One region of the Ensifer sp. R1-3 genome, then DNA from elsewhere that is predicted to be linked to it. Evidence: predicted binding sites of a transcription regulator. Region 1 holds the regulator's gene; each other region holds the start of a gene.
The links. Region 1 encodes PhoB, which activates phosphate uptake and scavenging genes when phosphate is short. Its sites were predicted from a motif close to TGTCATNNANCTGTCAT; they were not measured.
Positions count from the first base shown of each region.

Region 2: a site for PhoB is predicted at 1,717-1,733, ahead of phnF (phosphonate metabolism transcriptional regulator PhnF). Genes of this name have one in related genera too.
Region 3: a site for PhoB is predicted at 1,932-1,948, ahead of M1D43_RS07200 (esterase-like activity of phytase family protein). Genes of this name have one in related genera too.

Region 1 covers NZ_CP096515.1:2,279,142-2,283,820, reverse strand. The annotation lists gene pstA (phosphate ABC transporter permease PstA) at 1-981, shown strand, start outside; gene pstB (phosphate ABC transporter ATP-binding protein PstB) at 995-1,810, shown strand; gene phoU (phosphate signaling complex protein PhoU) at 1,897-2,610, shown strand; gene phoB (phosphate regulon transcriptional regulator PhoB) at 2,721-3,404, shown strand; gene M1D43_RS10995 (GcrA family cell cycle regulator) at 3,500-4,021, opposite strand; gene M1D43_RS10990 (aspartate aminotransferase family protein) at 4,430-4,679, shown strand, end outside.
Region 2 covers NZ_CP096516.1:1,484,179-1,488,857, forward strand. The annotation lists gene scpA (methylmalonyl-CoA mutase) at 1-930, shown strand, start outside; gene phnF (phosphonate metabolism transcriptional regulator PhnF) at 942-1,676, opposite strand; gene phnG (phosphonate C-P lyase system protein PhnG) at 1,802-2,269, shown strand; gene phnH (phosphonate C-P lyase system protein PhnH) at 2,269-2,871, shown strand; gene M1D43_RS24195 (carbon-phosphorus lyase complex subunit) at 2,876-3,982, shown strand; gene M1D43_RS24200 (alpha-D-ribose 1-methylphosphonate 5-phosphate C-P-lyase PhnJ) at 3,979-4,679, shown strand, end outside.
Region 3 covers NZ_CP096515.1:1,489,841-1,494,519, forward strand. The annotation lists gene M1D43_RS07200 (esterase-like activity of phytase family protein) at 1-1,850, opposite strand, end outside; gene hupB (DNA-binding protein HupB) at 2,081-2,353, opposite strand; gene lon (endopeptidase La) at 2,575-4,679, opposite strand, start outside.

The DNA of each region.
Region 1 (4,679 bases):
TCGAAGCGGCCGCTGGTGAAGCAGGCGGCCGATATGGTCTCCGCCAGCGCCCGGACGCAGCTGCGTGACATCGTCGTCGCCGATCCGTCGGTCATCGGCAGGACGATCCCCGTCACGCTGCTTGCCGAGGCGAACATCGATTCCGCGTTCAAGGGGCAGATCGACCTGTCGGTCGACGAAACCAAACGCAAGGTGAAGGATGAGCAGGTCGCATGGATGAACCAACTTGCCGAGGCCGGCGTGCTCAAGAAGAGCTTCAACACCGGCATCTTCACCTTCGGCGCGTCGAGCCGGCCTGAAGCGGCGGGTGTCGGCGTCGCCCTTCTCGGCTCGCTCTACATGATGCTGATCGTGCTCGTTCTGTCGCTGCCGATCGGCGTCGCCGCCTCCATCTATCTCGAGGAGTTCGCGCCGAAAAACCGGCTGACGGACCTGATCGAGGTGAACATCAACAACCTGGCGGCCGTACCGTCCATCGTCTACGGCCTCCTCGGGCTTGCCGTCTTCGTCAACTTCGCTGGCATGCCGCGCTCGGCAGCACTCGTCGGTGCCTTCGTGCTGACGCTGATGACGCTTCCGACGATCATCATCGCTACCAGGGCGGCCCTGAAGGCAGTGCCTCCGTCGATCCGCTCCGCCGCACTCGGCCTCGGCGCATCGAAGATGCAGACCATCTTCCATCACGTGCTGCCGCTTGCCATGCCCGGCATCCTGACCGGCACGATCATCGGCCTCGCCCATGCGCTGGGCGAAACGGCGCCGCTGCTTCTGATCGGCATGGTCGCCTTCGTGGTCGACTTTCCGGGGTCGCCGCTGGAGCCTTCCACGGCGCTGCCGGTGCAGATCTACATGTGGGCGAACGAGGCAGAGCGTGCCTTCGTCGAGCGTACGTCCGGAGCGATCATCATTCTCCTGATCTTTCTCATCTTCATGAATCTCGGGGCAATTCTCTTGCGGCGTCGCTTTGAGCGTCGCTGGTAGTGGGGTAAGGACTATGAACATCATGTCGGAAGCTGCAGTCGAAAAGGCTCTTGACCAGAAAATGAATACGGTGCCTTACAAGATGATCGGCAATGATGTGTCGGTCTATTACGGCGAAAAGCGCGCGCTCTTCGACGTCAACCTCAACATCCGCGAGAACACGGTCACGGCGCTGATCGGTCCCTCAGGGTGCGGCAAATCGACGTTTCTGCGCACTTTGAACCGCATGAACGACACGATCGAGAACTGCCGCGTGACCGGCAAGATCACGCTCGACGAGGACGATATCTATGATCCGTCGATCGACGTGGTGGAGCTGCGCGCCCGGGTCGGCATGGTGTTCCAAAAACCCAATCCGTTCCCGAAGTCGATCTACGACAATGTCTCCTACGGGCCGCGCATCCATGGCCTGGCACGCACCAAGGCCGAACTCGACGAGGTCGTGGAAACGAGCCTGCAGAAGGCCGGGCTCTGGAACGAGGTGAAGGATCGGCTGCAGGAGCCGGGCACCGGACTTTCCGGCGGTCAGCAGCAGCGCCTCTGCATCGCCCGCGCCGTCGCGGTCAGCCCGGAAGTCATCCTGATGGACGAGCCCTGCTCGGCGCTCGATCCCATCGCGACCGCGAAAGTCGAGGAACTCATCCACGAACTGCGGGCGAATTTCACGATCGTGATCGTCACCCACTCGATGCAGCAGGCGGCGCGCGTGTCGCAGCGCACGGCCATGTTCCATCTCGGCAATCTCGTCGAGGAGAACGATACCGACAAAATGTTCACCAACCCGGACGATCAGCGCACCCAGGACTACATCATGGGCCGCTTCGGCTGATGGCGAGAGGGGCGGCGCTTTTCCGTCCCTCCCGGTTTAAGATCGACCGAGCCATTCAGAACAGCGGGTCTCCCGAGGAAACGAATATGTCTCACGCACACATCATGTCCGCCTTCGACGAAGAGTTGAAGTATCTCACGCGCCGCATCTCCGAGATGGGCGGTCTTGCCGAGCAGATGGTCGCGGACTCCGTCCGTGCGCTCGTCAATTCCGATCTTGCTCTCGCCCAGAAGGTTATCTCCGACGACACCATTCTGGACGACGCGGAACGGCAGATCGGCGAAAAGGCGATCGTCACCATTGCCAAACGCCAGCCCATGGCCTCGGATCTACGGGAGATCATGGGTTCGATCCGTATCGCCGCGGACCTGGAGCGCGTCGGCGACCTCGGCAAGAACACCGCCAAGCGCGTGATTGCCGTCGCCGGTTCGGGCATACCGCGCAAGCTTGCGCGCGGCCTCGAACACCTGGCCGAGCTCGCGCTCGTTCAGTTGAAGGAAGTCCTGGACGTCTACGCCTCCCGTTCGCCGGAAAAGGCGAACAGCATTCGCGAACGCGATGAAGAGATCGACGCGATCTACACTTCTCTGTTCCGGGAACTGCTGACCTACATGATGGAAGATCCGCGCAACATCACGCCCTGCACGCATCTTCTTTTCTGCGCCAAGAACATCGAGCGTATCGGCGATCACGCGACCAACATTGCCGAAACGATCTACTACATGGCGACAGGCGCCCAGCCGCAGGGCGAACGGCCGAAGGACGACATGACGTCGACATTGGGTTCCGTGACGGACTGAGATCGCTCGGCATCCGGGCCTATGCAGAATTTGTTCCGGCCGCTTTGGCGCGGCCTACCACCGTGCGCGGCGGCATGACGGCTGTCGTGCGTAGGAAGGAGTCCTACTGAATGTTGCCGAAGATTGCCGTAGTCGAAGATGAGGAAGCCCTAAGCGTTCTCCTGCGCTACAATCTCGAGGCAGAAGGCTTCGAGGTCGATACGATCCTTCGCGGCGACGAGGCGGAGATCCGCCTGCAGGAGCGCCTGCCCGACCTTCTCATCCTCGATTGGATGCTGCCCGGGGTTTCCGGCATCGAGCTCTGCCGCAGGCTGCGCCAGCGGCCGGAAACGGAGCGCCTGCCGATCATCATGCTGACGGCGCGCGGCGAGGAGAGCGAGCGCGTGCGGGGCCTTGCCACCGGGGCCGACGATTACGTCGTCAAGCCCTTCTCGACGCCGGAACTGATGGCGAGGGTCAAGGCTATGCTCAGGCGCGCCAAGCCCGAGGTTCTGTCGACGCTCCTGCGCTGCGGCGATATCGAGCTCGACCGGGAGACGCACCGCGTCCACCGCCGCAGCCGCGAAGTGCGCCTCGGCCCGACGGAGTTCCGGCTGCTGGAATTTCTCATGTCCTCACCGGGGCGCGTCTTCTCCCGTTCACAGCTCCTGGACGGTGTCTGGGGGCACGACATCTATGTCGATGAACGGACCGTGGACGTCCATGTCGGACGTCTGCGCAAGGCACTGAACTTCTCCAACATCCCCGACGTCATCCGGACGGTGCGCGGCGCGGGCTATTCGCTGGAGAGCTGAGACCGAAGGTGCCGGCTTACGGCATGGCAAAGAAAAAAGGGGCCTTTCCGGCCCCATTTTTCGTCGTGCATCCAGAGCGGAATGAGCAAGGCGCCTCAGCGCATGCGCCGGCGCTCGGCAGAGGGCTGGTAGGCCAGCCGGGCATGAAAGGTGCAATAGGGAGAGGCTTCCGGGGAGTCGTTGCCGCAGAAGTGAAACTCTTCCTTGAGCGGGTCGCCGATCGGCCACTTGCAGGTGCGTTCGGTAAGCTCCGTGAGCTCCAGCCGCCGCGACATCGGCAGGACGATATTCCTGTCGATCTGCAGCTCCTGGTCGATCGCCAGGTCGACTGCGAGCTCTTCCTTGAGCGCGGTCGCACCGGCCGTGCGGGTTACGGTGCGGGTTACGGAACGCGCAGCATAGTTCGGTGCGCGCGGGGCAGACGTCGCCCGTTTGGGGCGGGCTGCAGCGGCCGTGCTTCCGCCGGCCTTGGCGCGCCCGGGCAGGCTCAGCCGATGAACCTTGCCGATGACCGCGTTGCGGCTGACGCCGCCCAACTGCGCCGCGATCTGGCTGGCGCTCAGGCCCTCCGACCACAGCTTCTTCAGTTTCTCGACCCGCTCGTCAGTCCAGTTCATCTCTGCACTCCCCGTTCTCGGCGTTGGGATGGCGGAATCCGTCACCGCTCTCCGGGAAAACCCCGAAGATTCAACGCGATAATACTTTTGGTGACTAGGTCCGCCGCATGCGTCTAGTAATTGAATGTTAACCTACCGGCAGGGTGACTCCGTGGCAAGAGTCGCCGGAATCGCGCCGAATCGATTTCGCGGTTTTCCCCAACTTGCTGTCGGAGCGTTGCATTTTTGCAAGTCCCAGAGTGCGATTTTTTCGCGCTTCGGAATCGGTATCCGCAAAGCGCCTGCAAACCTTGGTTTTGTTGACATCGCGGTGCGAAATGGGAATAGTGCCTGTCGCCGCCGCAAGGCGGCATTTTTGATTTTTATCGGGCCGAAGTCCGATGCCGCCGGAATGAAGGAGAGCTCGACATGGCCGCAACCACGCCGCTTTACGACACCTATCTGCGGGCGCCGTTGCGTTTCGAGCGAGGTGAAGGCGTTTGGCTGATCGCCGAAGACGGCACGCGCTATCTCGATTTCGCTGCCGGTGTCGCCGTGAACTCGCTCGGCCATGCCCATCCTCATCTCGTCGAGGCGCTGAAGGCGCAGGCCGACAAGGTCTGGCATCTGTCCAATCTCTACGAGATTGCGGGGCAGGAAAGCCTTGCGCGGCGGCTGA
Region 2 (4,679 bases), on a different replicon from region 1:
CTTGCCGAAAAGGCCTGGGGCCTGATCGAGGAAGTGGAGGCGCTGGGCGGCATGACGAAGGCAGTCAATGCCGGCCTGCCGAAGCGGCTGATCGAGGAGGCCGCGACCCGGCGCCAGGCGGCCGTCGACCGCGCCGAGGAGGTCATCGTCGGCGTCAACAAATACCGGCTCGAGAACGAGCAACCGATCGACATTCTCCAGATCGACAACGCCGCGGTTCGGACGGCACAGGTCAAGCGCATCGAGGAGACCAGGCGGCGCCGGGACTCGCAGAAGATGAAGCAAGCGCTGGACGCGCTGGCCGATGTGGCGCGCAGCGGCAAGGGCAATCTGCTCGCCGCCGCGGTCGAGGCTGCCCGGGCGCGCGCCACTGTCGGTGAAATCACCGACGCCATGCGCGAGGCTTTCGGCGATTACACCGCCATTCCGGAAGTCGTCACCGATATCTACGGCAAGGCCTATGAAGGCGATCCGGAACTCGGCGTTCTCGCCGGGCGGCTCGGCGAAGCGACGAAGCGCCTCGGCCACAAGCCGAAGATCATGGTAGCCAAGCTCGGCCAGGACGGGCACGACCGCGGCGCCAAGGTGATCGCATCCGCCTTCGGCGATATCGGCTTCGATGTCGTCGCGGGCCCCTTGTTCCAGACGCCGGAGGAAGCTGCCGATCTGGCGCTCGCCGAAGAGGTCACCGTTATCGGCGTTTCATCGCTTGCCGCCGGGCACAGGACGCTGATGCCGCAACTTGCCGAGGCACTGAAGAAGCGCGGCGGCGAGGACATCATCGTCGTCTGCGGCGGTGTCATCCCCCGGCAGGACTATGATTATCTGATGGAGAACGGCGTCGCCGCCGTCTTCGGACCCGGCACCCAGGTGCTCGACGCGGCGCGCGCCGTGCTGGACCTGATCGAAGGCAAGCGGCGAAACGTGTAAACCGGCCGAGTTCAAGTCTCGATCCGGAGCTTCATCCGGTCGGCTGCAAAGCGCGTTCGCGAATATTCGACCGGGCGGCCTTCTAGATCGGCGTTGACCGATTGCGTCTCCATGACGATCGCCCCCGGCGATAGTTTCAGAAGCGAGAGTTCCTCTGCCTCCGCGTGCCGCGCGACGATCTCCGTCGAGACCCGGACGTAGTCGTCGAGCCCATGCGCGGCAAAGGCCTTGGTGACCGAGCCGAGCTGCGCATATTCCTCCGCCATCCTCGCAAAGCGCTCGGCGGGGTAGTAGCTGACCGCCGTCGAAAGCGGCCGCCCGTCGCCGCTGCTGACGGTGCTGAGCTCGATGAGAGGGGTGCCTGGGGGAACGCCAAGCGCAGTGGCGATTTCGCCGCTTGCCGGCACTTGGGCGTGCCCCAGGAGCTCGGTTCCGATTTCTCTCACCTGGCGGCCGAGACCCTGCGAGAAGCGAGTGCGCCGCGAGATCGGATAGCTCACGCGATCCTTGCGCTCGATCATCGTGCCGCGCCCCTGCACCGCGCGCACCAGACCTTCTTCCGCGAGTGCGGCCAGCGCGCTGCGGACGGTGTGGCGATTGACGCCGAATTCCGCCGCAAGGGCCGTCTCCGGCGGCACCATGCCGGTGGCGTCATAGTCGCCATTGCTGATCGCGAGCCGTATCCTGTCGGCAATCTGCCGCCATAGCGCCACGCCCATCTGCCGTTCGACGACCTTCGCCACCATCTTCTTCGCCCCGCTTCTTCGCCGCCAGTTTCTTAGCAAATGTCACAAGCCTGTCATTTGCGAAGGTTATGGAAAGGTATAAGATGTATAGTTGTCTAGATCAATAGACATTTTGGAGTGAGATGATGGACGCAGCGAAGACAAGTGACGATGCAGGCGTCGCTCAGCGCCGGGAAGGCATGCGGCTGCTGGCGCGCGCGACGCTCGGCGAACTTTCCTTGGCCTGGGACGCGATCGACGACAAGCCGGAGGTCGCGCCGGTGCGCGGTCCGGAAACCGGGCTCGTCATGGTGCGCGGCAAGATCGGCGGCGGCGGCGATCCTTTCAATCTCGGCGAGGCCACCGTTTCACGCGCCACCGTGCGGCTTTCGACCGGCGAGGTCGGCCATGGGCAGCTGCTCGGCACCGACAAGGCACGCGCCCGCCTTGCCGCGATCTTCGACGCGCTTTTTCAGAGCGCTGCGCATCGCGCAAGCGTCGAGGCGCTGCACGAGCAGGTGGCCGCTCGTCTCGATGCGGAAGACCGTCGCAAGGCCGAGGAAACGGCCGCGACCCGCGTCGACTTCTTCACCATGGTCCGCGGAGAGGATTGATGACCGCCCAATCGCAAATCTATAGCGGCGCCTTCGCCGATCCCGTCTTCGAGGCGCAGTCCGTGTTCCGCAGCCTGATGGACTGCTTCGCCCGCCCGGGCATCATCGGCCGGCTGTCCACTGCTGCAGCCCCGCCGGCGCCACTCGGAGAGGCAAGCGGAGCTGTCGCGCTCACGCTCTGCGACCATGACACGCCGGTCTGGCTATCGCCGGCGCTCTCCAAATCCTCGGCGCCGAAGTGGATCGCGTTTCACACCGGCGCCGGCGTCACCGACACGAAGGACGAGGCCCGCTTTGCCTTCTTCGAGAAGGGCGCGGCCGTGCCGGGCTTCGACCAGTTCGCCCTCGGCACCCAGGAATATCCCGACCGTTCCACCACGCTCGTCGTCGAGGTGGAAGCGCTCGAAGGCGGGCAGCCGCTCATCGGTCGGGGACCGGGAATCAAGAACGGGATCGTCATCGCACCGAAGGGTCTGCCCGACGTGTTCCTCGACCTCTGGGCCGCCAACCGGGCGATCTTTCCGCGCGGCATCGATCTCGTCCTGACGGCGCGCGAGGCAGTGCTCTGCCTGCCGCGCACCACCAAACTCGAGCGGGAGTAAGCGCATGTATGTAGCCGTCAAGGGCGGAGAAGCCGCCATTGCCAATGCTCACCGGCTGCTGGCCGACCGCCGGCGCGGCGACCGGGCGCTGCCCGCGATCACCATAGATCAGGTCGTCGAGCAGCTCGGGCTCGCGGTCGACCGCGTGATGGCCGAGGCCTCGCTTTACGACCGTGCGCTTGCGGCGCTTGCCGTGCGCCAGGCGCGCGGAGACATGATCGAGGCGATCTTCATCCTGCGCGCCTACCGCACCACCCTGCCGCGCTTCGGCTATTGCGAACCGGTCGACACCGCGAAAATGAAGGTCGAGCGGCGCGTCTCGGCGACCTACAAGGATCTGCCCGGCGGCCAGCTTCTCGGCCCCACCTTCGACTATACGCACCGCCTTCTCGACCCGTCGCTGATCGGCGAAGAACCGGTCGATGAGCCGGTGCTCAAGGAGCCGGGCGAACATGTCATGCGCGTCTCCGACATTCTCGACGGCGAAGGCCTGATCGAGGGCGACGGCAAGATGCCGGAAGGCCACGTGGCGGGCGACCTCACGCGCGAGCCGATGGAATTTCCGATGGCGCGCGATCTCCGCCTGCAGGCGCTTGCCCGTGGCGACGAAGGATTCCTGCTGGCGCTCGCCTACTCCACGCAGCGCGGCTATGGCCGCACGCACCCCTTCGTCGGCGAGGTCAGGATCGGCGAGGTCGAGGTCGAACTGGAGCTGCCGGAGCTGGGCTTTGCCGTTTCGCTTGGGGTCATCCGCGTTACCGAATGCCAGATGGTCAACCAGTTCAAGGGCTCGTCCAGGCAGCCGCCGCAATTCACCCGCGGCTACGGGCTCGTCTTCGGCCAGAGCGAGCGCAAGGCGATGTCGATGTCGCTGGTCGACCGGGCGCTCCGGACCGACGAATTCGACGAGGACATCGTCGCTCCCGCCCAGGATCAGGAATTCGTCATCTCGCATGCCGACAACGTCCAGGCGACCGGCTTCGTCGAGCACCTGAAGCTGCCGCATTACGTCGACTTCCAGGCCGAGCTCGACCTGGTCAGGCGCATGCGCCGGGAACACGACGCCGCCCAGGCCGGCGGCAAGGACGGCATGAAGGAGGCCGCCGAATGAACGACCTCGCAACTTACAACTTCGCCTATCTGGACGAGCAGACGAAGCGGATGATCCGCCGCGCGATCCTGAAGGCGATCGCCATTCCCGGCTATCAGGTGCCCTTCGCCTCGCGCGAAATGCCCATGCCCTATGGCTGGGGTACCGGCGGCGTGCAGGTGACCGCCTCCATCCTCGGGCCCGACGACGTGCTCAAGGTGATCGACCAGGGCGCCGACGACACGACGAACGCCGTTTCGATCCGCGCCTTCTTCCAGAAGGTCGCCGACGTCGCCGTCACCACGAGGACGACGGAGGCGACGATCATCCAGACGCGCCACCGCATTCCCGAGGAGCAACTGCGAGAGGGGCAGACGCTCGTCTACCAGGTGCCCATTCCGGAACCCCTGCGCTTCCTCGAGCCGCGCGAAACCGAGACGCGCAAGATGCATGCGCTGGAAGAATACGGGCTCATGCATGTGAAGCTCTACGAGGACATCGCCCGCAACGGCCATATCGCCACGACCTACGCCTATCCGGTAAAGGTCGAGGGCCGTTACGTGATGGACCCCTCGCCGACGCCGAAATTCGACAATCCGAAGATGCATATGTCGGAGGCCCTCCAGCTCTTCGGCGCCGGCCGGGAGAAGCGCATCTATGCGGTGCCGCCCTATACCGAGGTCGTCAGCCTCGATTTCGAGGATCACCCCTTCGAGGT
Region 3 (4,679 bases), 790 kb from region 1:
CCTTCCTCCGACTTTTCAAGCGGATAGCGCACGGCGCCCCATTCTTTGCTCGACGGCTTGTAGGAGACGAGCTTGACGAAGCCCTTCTCGTCATCCTTCCATTCGCGCTGCACAGCCATCCAGAGAACCTGATCGTCCCCTTCGCCCACGACTGCGACGCCTTCGAAGCCGTAGCGGATCTCGTTGGCGCGCAATTCCTCCGGCAGCGCGATCTCCTGCTTGATCTCGCCCTTCTTGTTCACGTGCAGCAGCGCGTGGCTGTAGAGCTTGTCGGAATTGCCTTCCGAAGCGAGCCAGAAGCCGCCTTCGCCATCATTGGCGATGCCTTCGATGTCGAGCTTCTGGGCGGGAGCGCCGTCACGGATGATCGGCAGGGCTTCCGTGATCAGCGCGGGCTTCTGCGTAGCGTCGATCGTGAAGATGGTCGGCTGCGACGAGAAGACGGAATCGTTGACCGCATGCAGGAAGCCGGGCTTGTCGGCAGCGGCAAGACCGGAAAGCGCCCCGAAGCCGATGGGCAGCCCGTCCTTCTCCACGGAACGGATCTGCGGATAGGCAGCCTTCCCTTCGCCGCGCTCGTAGATCATGACATGCGACCGCGCCCCGCCGTCTTCGACGAGATCGACCTCGTTGGCGGTCGCAAACAGGTTGCGCCCGGGAATGGCGACAGCGCCCTCGGGCGAAACGCCGGAGGGCAGAAGCTGGACGAGCTCCGGTTCGCCGCCCGTATCCTTGTAGACGCCGACGATCGAGGCACGCTCGGACAGAACGAAGAAAAGCTTGTCTTCCCCGAATTGCGCCATTTCCAGGCCTTCCGGCTCGACGCCCTTCGCCGAGGAACGCTTTTCCGGATAGTGGCCGATCGACGCGATAGCGCGCTCGAAGCCTGCTCCCGATTCGTAGAGGACCTTCCCGGTCGTGTCGAAGATCGTGAAGCCGCGGCTCCCGCCCTCGTAGTCGCCCTCATTGGCGACGACCAGACGATCGTCGTCGAGCCACTTGATCGCATCGGGCTCGCGTTTGCGGCCCGCCTGCTCGCCGGTGAAGGCGATGGAGCCGTCACGCTTGGTGTCGATAGCTTCGAGATCGACCGTGCCCGCAGGGAAATGCGTCTTCACGGTCGCGGACTTGCCGTCGATGACGACGATGTGGTTGTTCTCCTGGAGGGTGAGTGCAATCTCGTCCCTGCCGTTGAAGGCAACGAACTCCGGCTCGGGATCGTCGCCGGCGACCTCGGCGAGACCGGTCAGCGTCACATGCTTGATCGTCGCGCAATCGGCCGCCCCGTCCTTCAGCGACAGGATCACGAGATCGCCTGCAGGCATCTGCGGGATCTGCCCGTCATTGACGTCCTCGTCGCGCTCGTTCTCGATCGCGATTGCGGCAAGCGTCCGATCCTTGTTCACGGCCACCGAGTCCGGCTGGCCGCCGAGATCGCAGGTGGCGTCCACCTTCCTCCCGGCAATGTCGACCACGGCGAGCACGCCGGACGGCTTGGTAAAGCTTTCGCTCGTGTTGACGGCAACGAGCGCTTTGGCGCCGGCTACCGCGACCGAGGTCGGCTCCCCGCTGAAAGAGACGATACCGCCTGCCTCAGGCGCCTTGGCATCGGTGATGTCGATGAACCCGATGCGCTTGCCGGGACTGTCGGAATAGATCAGCGTATTGCCGTCTTCGCTTGCGGTGATGATTTCGGCCGATGTCGGCGCGTTCCGCTCGGCTCCCTCGGGCAAATTCGTGGCCACCGCAAAGGATGCGATGCGGTTGAATACCTGTTCGGCCTGAACGACCGACGCCGTCGATGCGGCGAGCGCCGCGGCCAATGCCGTGGTGATGGAAAATGCTTTCATCTGTCCCTCCTTGTCGCGACACGCCTTTGCGCTTCCGCGTGCGTCCGAAAACGTCGGACGGGAGGCTTTTGCAACTGTCCTGTAACAGCTGGATGACAGCGAGGCTTGGAATGAAAAGAGGCCCGGATGACCGGGCCTCAATCAACCTGCCGAATGCCGCCTGGGCGGTATCGCGACAGATGGAACATGAACCAGTAGCGGACGGAGGCACCCGCCGCTCAATCGGTAAATTAGTTGACGGCGTCCTTGAGGCCCTTGCCGGCCGTGAACTTCGGCACGTTGCGTGCCGGGATGTCAACTTCCGCACCCGTCGACGGGTTGCGGCCCTTGCTGGCTTCGCGGCGCGATACGGAGAAATTGCCGAAGCCGACGAGGCGGATGTCGCCGCCGTTCTTCAGTTCGCCCTGAATGGTCTCAAAAACTGCATCAACGGCAGAAGACGCATCTGCCTTCGAGAGTCCGGCCTTGTCGGCTACGGCAGCCACGAGCTCATTTTTGTTCATGTTTCCACCCCTTTCATGCTGGTTCGAAACGACTGTCTTCTTAAGGCGGGGCTGCGAGAGCAATGCCCACGTCTTGCCATTCCCAATTGCGCCTAATCCCTTGGAATGCAAGGGTTGCAGCGTGCTTTTACAACAAAAAAGACCGGCAGAACGCCGGTCTTCCTTGTTTTTCTGGCCGAAGGGCGCAAGCGGGACACACTTACCACCCTATCTGTACTGCCTCAGTGGGCAATCGAAGTGCCCGCTTCGTCCTGCGAATCAACGGACGGCAGGGCGGCCGGCTGGCTTGCCGGATCCCATTCGATGGGCTCCGGAAGCCGCAGCAACGCGTGCGCGATCACCTCGCCCATCCGCGAAACGGGGATGATTTCGAGGCTGTTCTTGACGTTGTCAGGGATGTCGGCGAGGTCCTTGGCGTTCTCCTCGGGGATCAGCACCTTCTTGATGCCGCCGCGCAGAGCCGCCAGCAACTTCTCCTTCAAACCACCGATCGGCAGGACGCGTCCACGCAGGGTGATTTCACCCGTCATCGCCACGTCCTTGGAGATCGGGATACCGGTCATCACCGACACGATCGCCGTCGCCATGGCCACACCGGCGGACGGACCGTCCTTCGGAGTTGCGCCCTCGGGCACGTGGACGTGAATGTCGCGCTTGTCGAACAGCGGCGGCTCGATGCCGAAATCGATCGCGCGCGAGCGGACATAGGATGCCGCTGCCGAAATGGATTCCTTCATCACGTCACGCAGGTTGCCGGTAACCGTCATGCGGCCCTTGCCGGGCATCATCACGCCCTCGATCGTCAGCAGTTCGCCGCCGACCTCGGTCCAGGCGAGACCGGTGACCACCCCGACCTGATCGTCGCGCTCGGCTTCGCCATGGCGGAAGCGCGGCACACCGAGATAGTCGTGGATGTTCTCGGCCGTCACTTCGACCTTCTTGGTCTTGCCCTTGAGGATCTCCGTCACCGCCTTGCGCGCCAGCTTCATCAGCTCGCGCTCGAAGTTGCGCACGCCCGCTTCTCGCGTGTAGTTCTGGATGACCGCCATAAGGGCGCCATCGGTCACGGAGAATTCGTTCGGCTGGAGCGCATGATCGCGGATCGCCTTCGGCAGCAGGTGCCGCTTGGCAATCTCCCGCTTTTCATCTTCGGTATAGCCGGCAATGCGGATGACTTCCATGCGGTCCATCAGCGGCGGCGGAATGTTGAGCGTGTTCGCCGTGGTGATGAACATCACGTTGGAGAGGTCGTATTCCACCTCCAGGTAGTGATCCATGAACGTCGAGTTCTGTTCCGGATCGAGCACCTCCAGAAGCGCCGAAGACGGATCGCCACGGAAGTCCTGGCCCATCTTGTCGATCTCGTCGAGCAGGAAGAGCGGATTGGACTTCTTCGCCTTCTTCATCGACTGGACGACCTTACCCGGCATGGAGCCGATATAGGTCCGCCGATGGCCGCGAATTTCGGCCTCGTCGCGAACGCCGCCCAGTGCCATGCGGATATATTCGCGGCCGGTCGCCTTGGCGATCGACTTGGCGAGCGACGTCTTGCCGACGCCGGGAGGACCGACGAGGCACAGGATCGGCCCCTTGATCTTGGACGAACGGGCCTGCACCGCCAGGTACTCGACGATACGTTCCTTTACCTTGTCCAGACCGAAGTGATCGGTATCCAGCACCTTTTCGGCGTGGTTGAGATCGGTCTTGATCTTCGACTTCTTGCCCCAGGGCAGGCCCAGCAGCCAGTCGAGATAGTTGCGGACCACAGTCGCTTCCGCCGACATCGGGCTCATCTGGCGCAGCTTCTTCAGCTCCGCATCCGCCTTTTCGCGGGCTTCCTTGGAGAGCTTCGTCTTGGAGATGCGCTCTTCGAGTTCGGCCATCTCGTCGCGGCCGTCCTCGCTGTCGCCGAGCTCCTTCTGAATCGCCTTCATCTGCTCATTGAGGTAGTACTCGCGCTGCGTCTTCTCCATCTGGCGCTTGACACGCGAACGGATGCGCTTTTCGACCTGAAGAACCGAAATCTCGCCTTCCATGAAGCCGAGCGCCTTTTCGAGGCGCATCTTCACGCTCGTCGTCTCCAGCATTTCCTGCTTTTCGACGATCTTGATCGACAGGTGGGATGCGACGGTATCAGCGAGCTTCGAGTAGTCTTCGATCTGGCTCGCGACGCCGACGACTTCCGGCGAAATCTTCTTGTTGAGCTTCACATAGCTCTCGAATTCGGAAACGACCGAACGGCTCAGCGCCTCGATCTCGACCGGATCCTCGTCCGGTTCGGGCAGTGCATGGGCCATGGCCTCGTAGAAATCGTCACGCGGCGTAT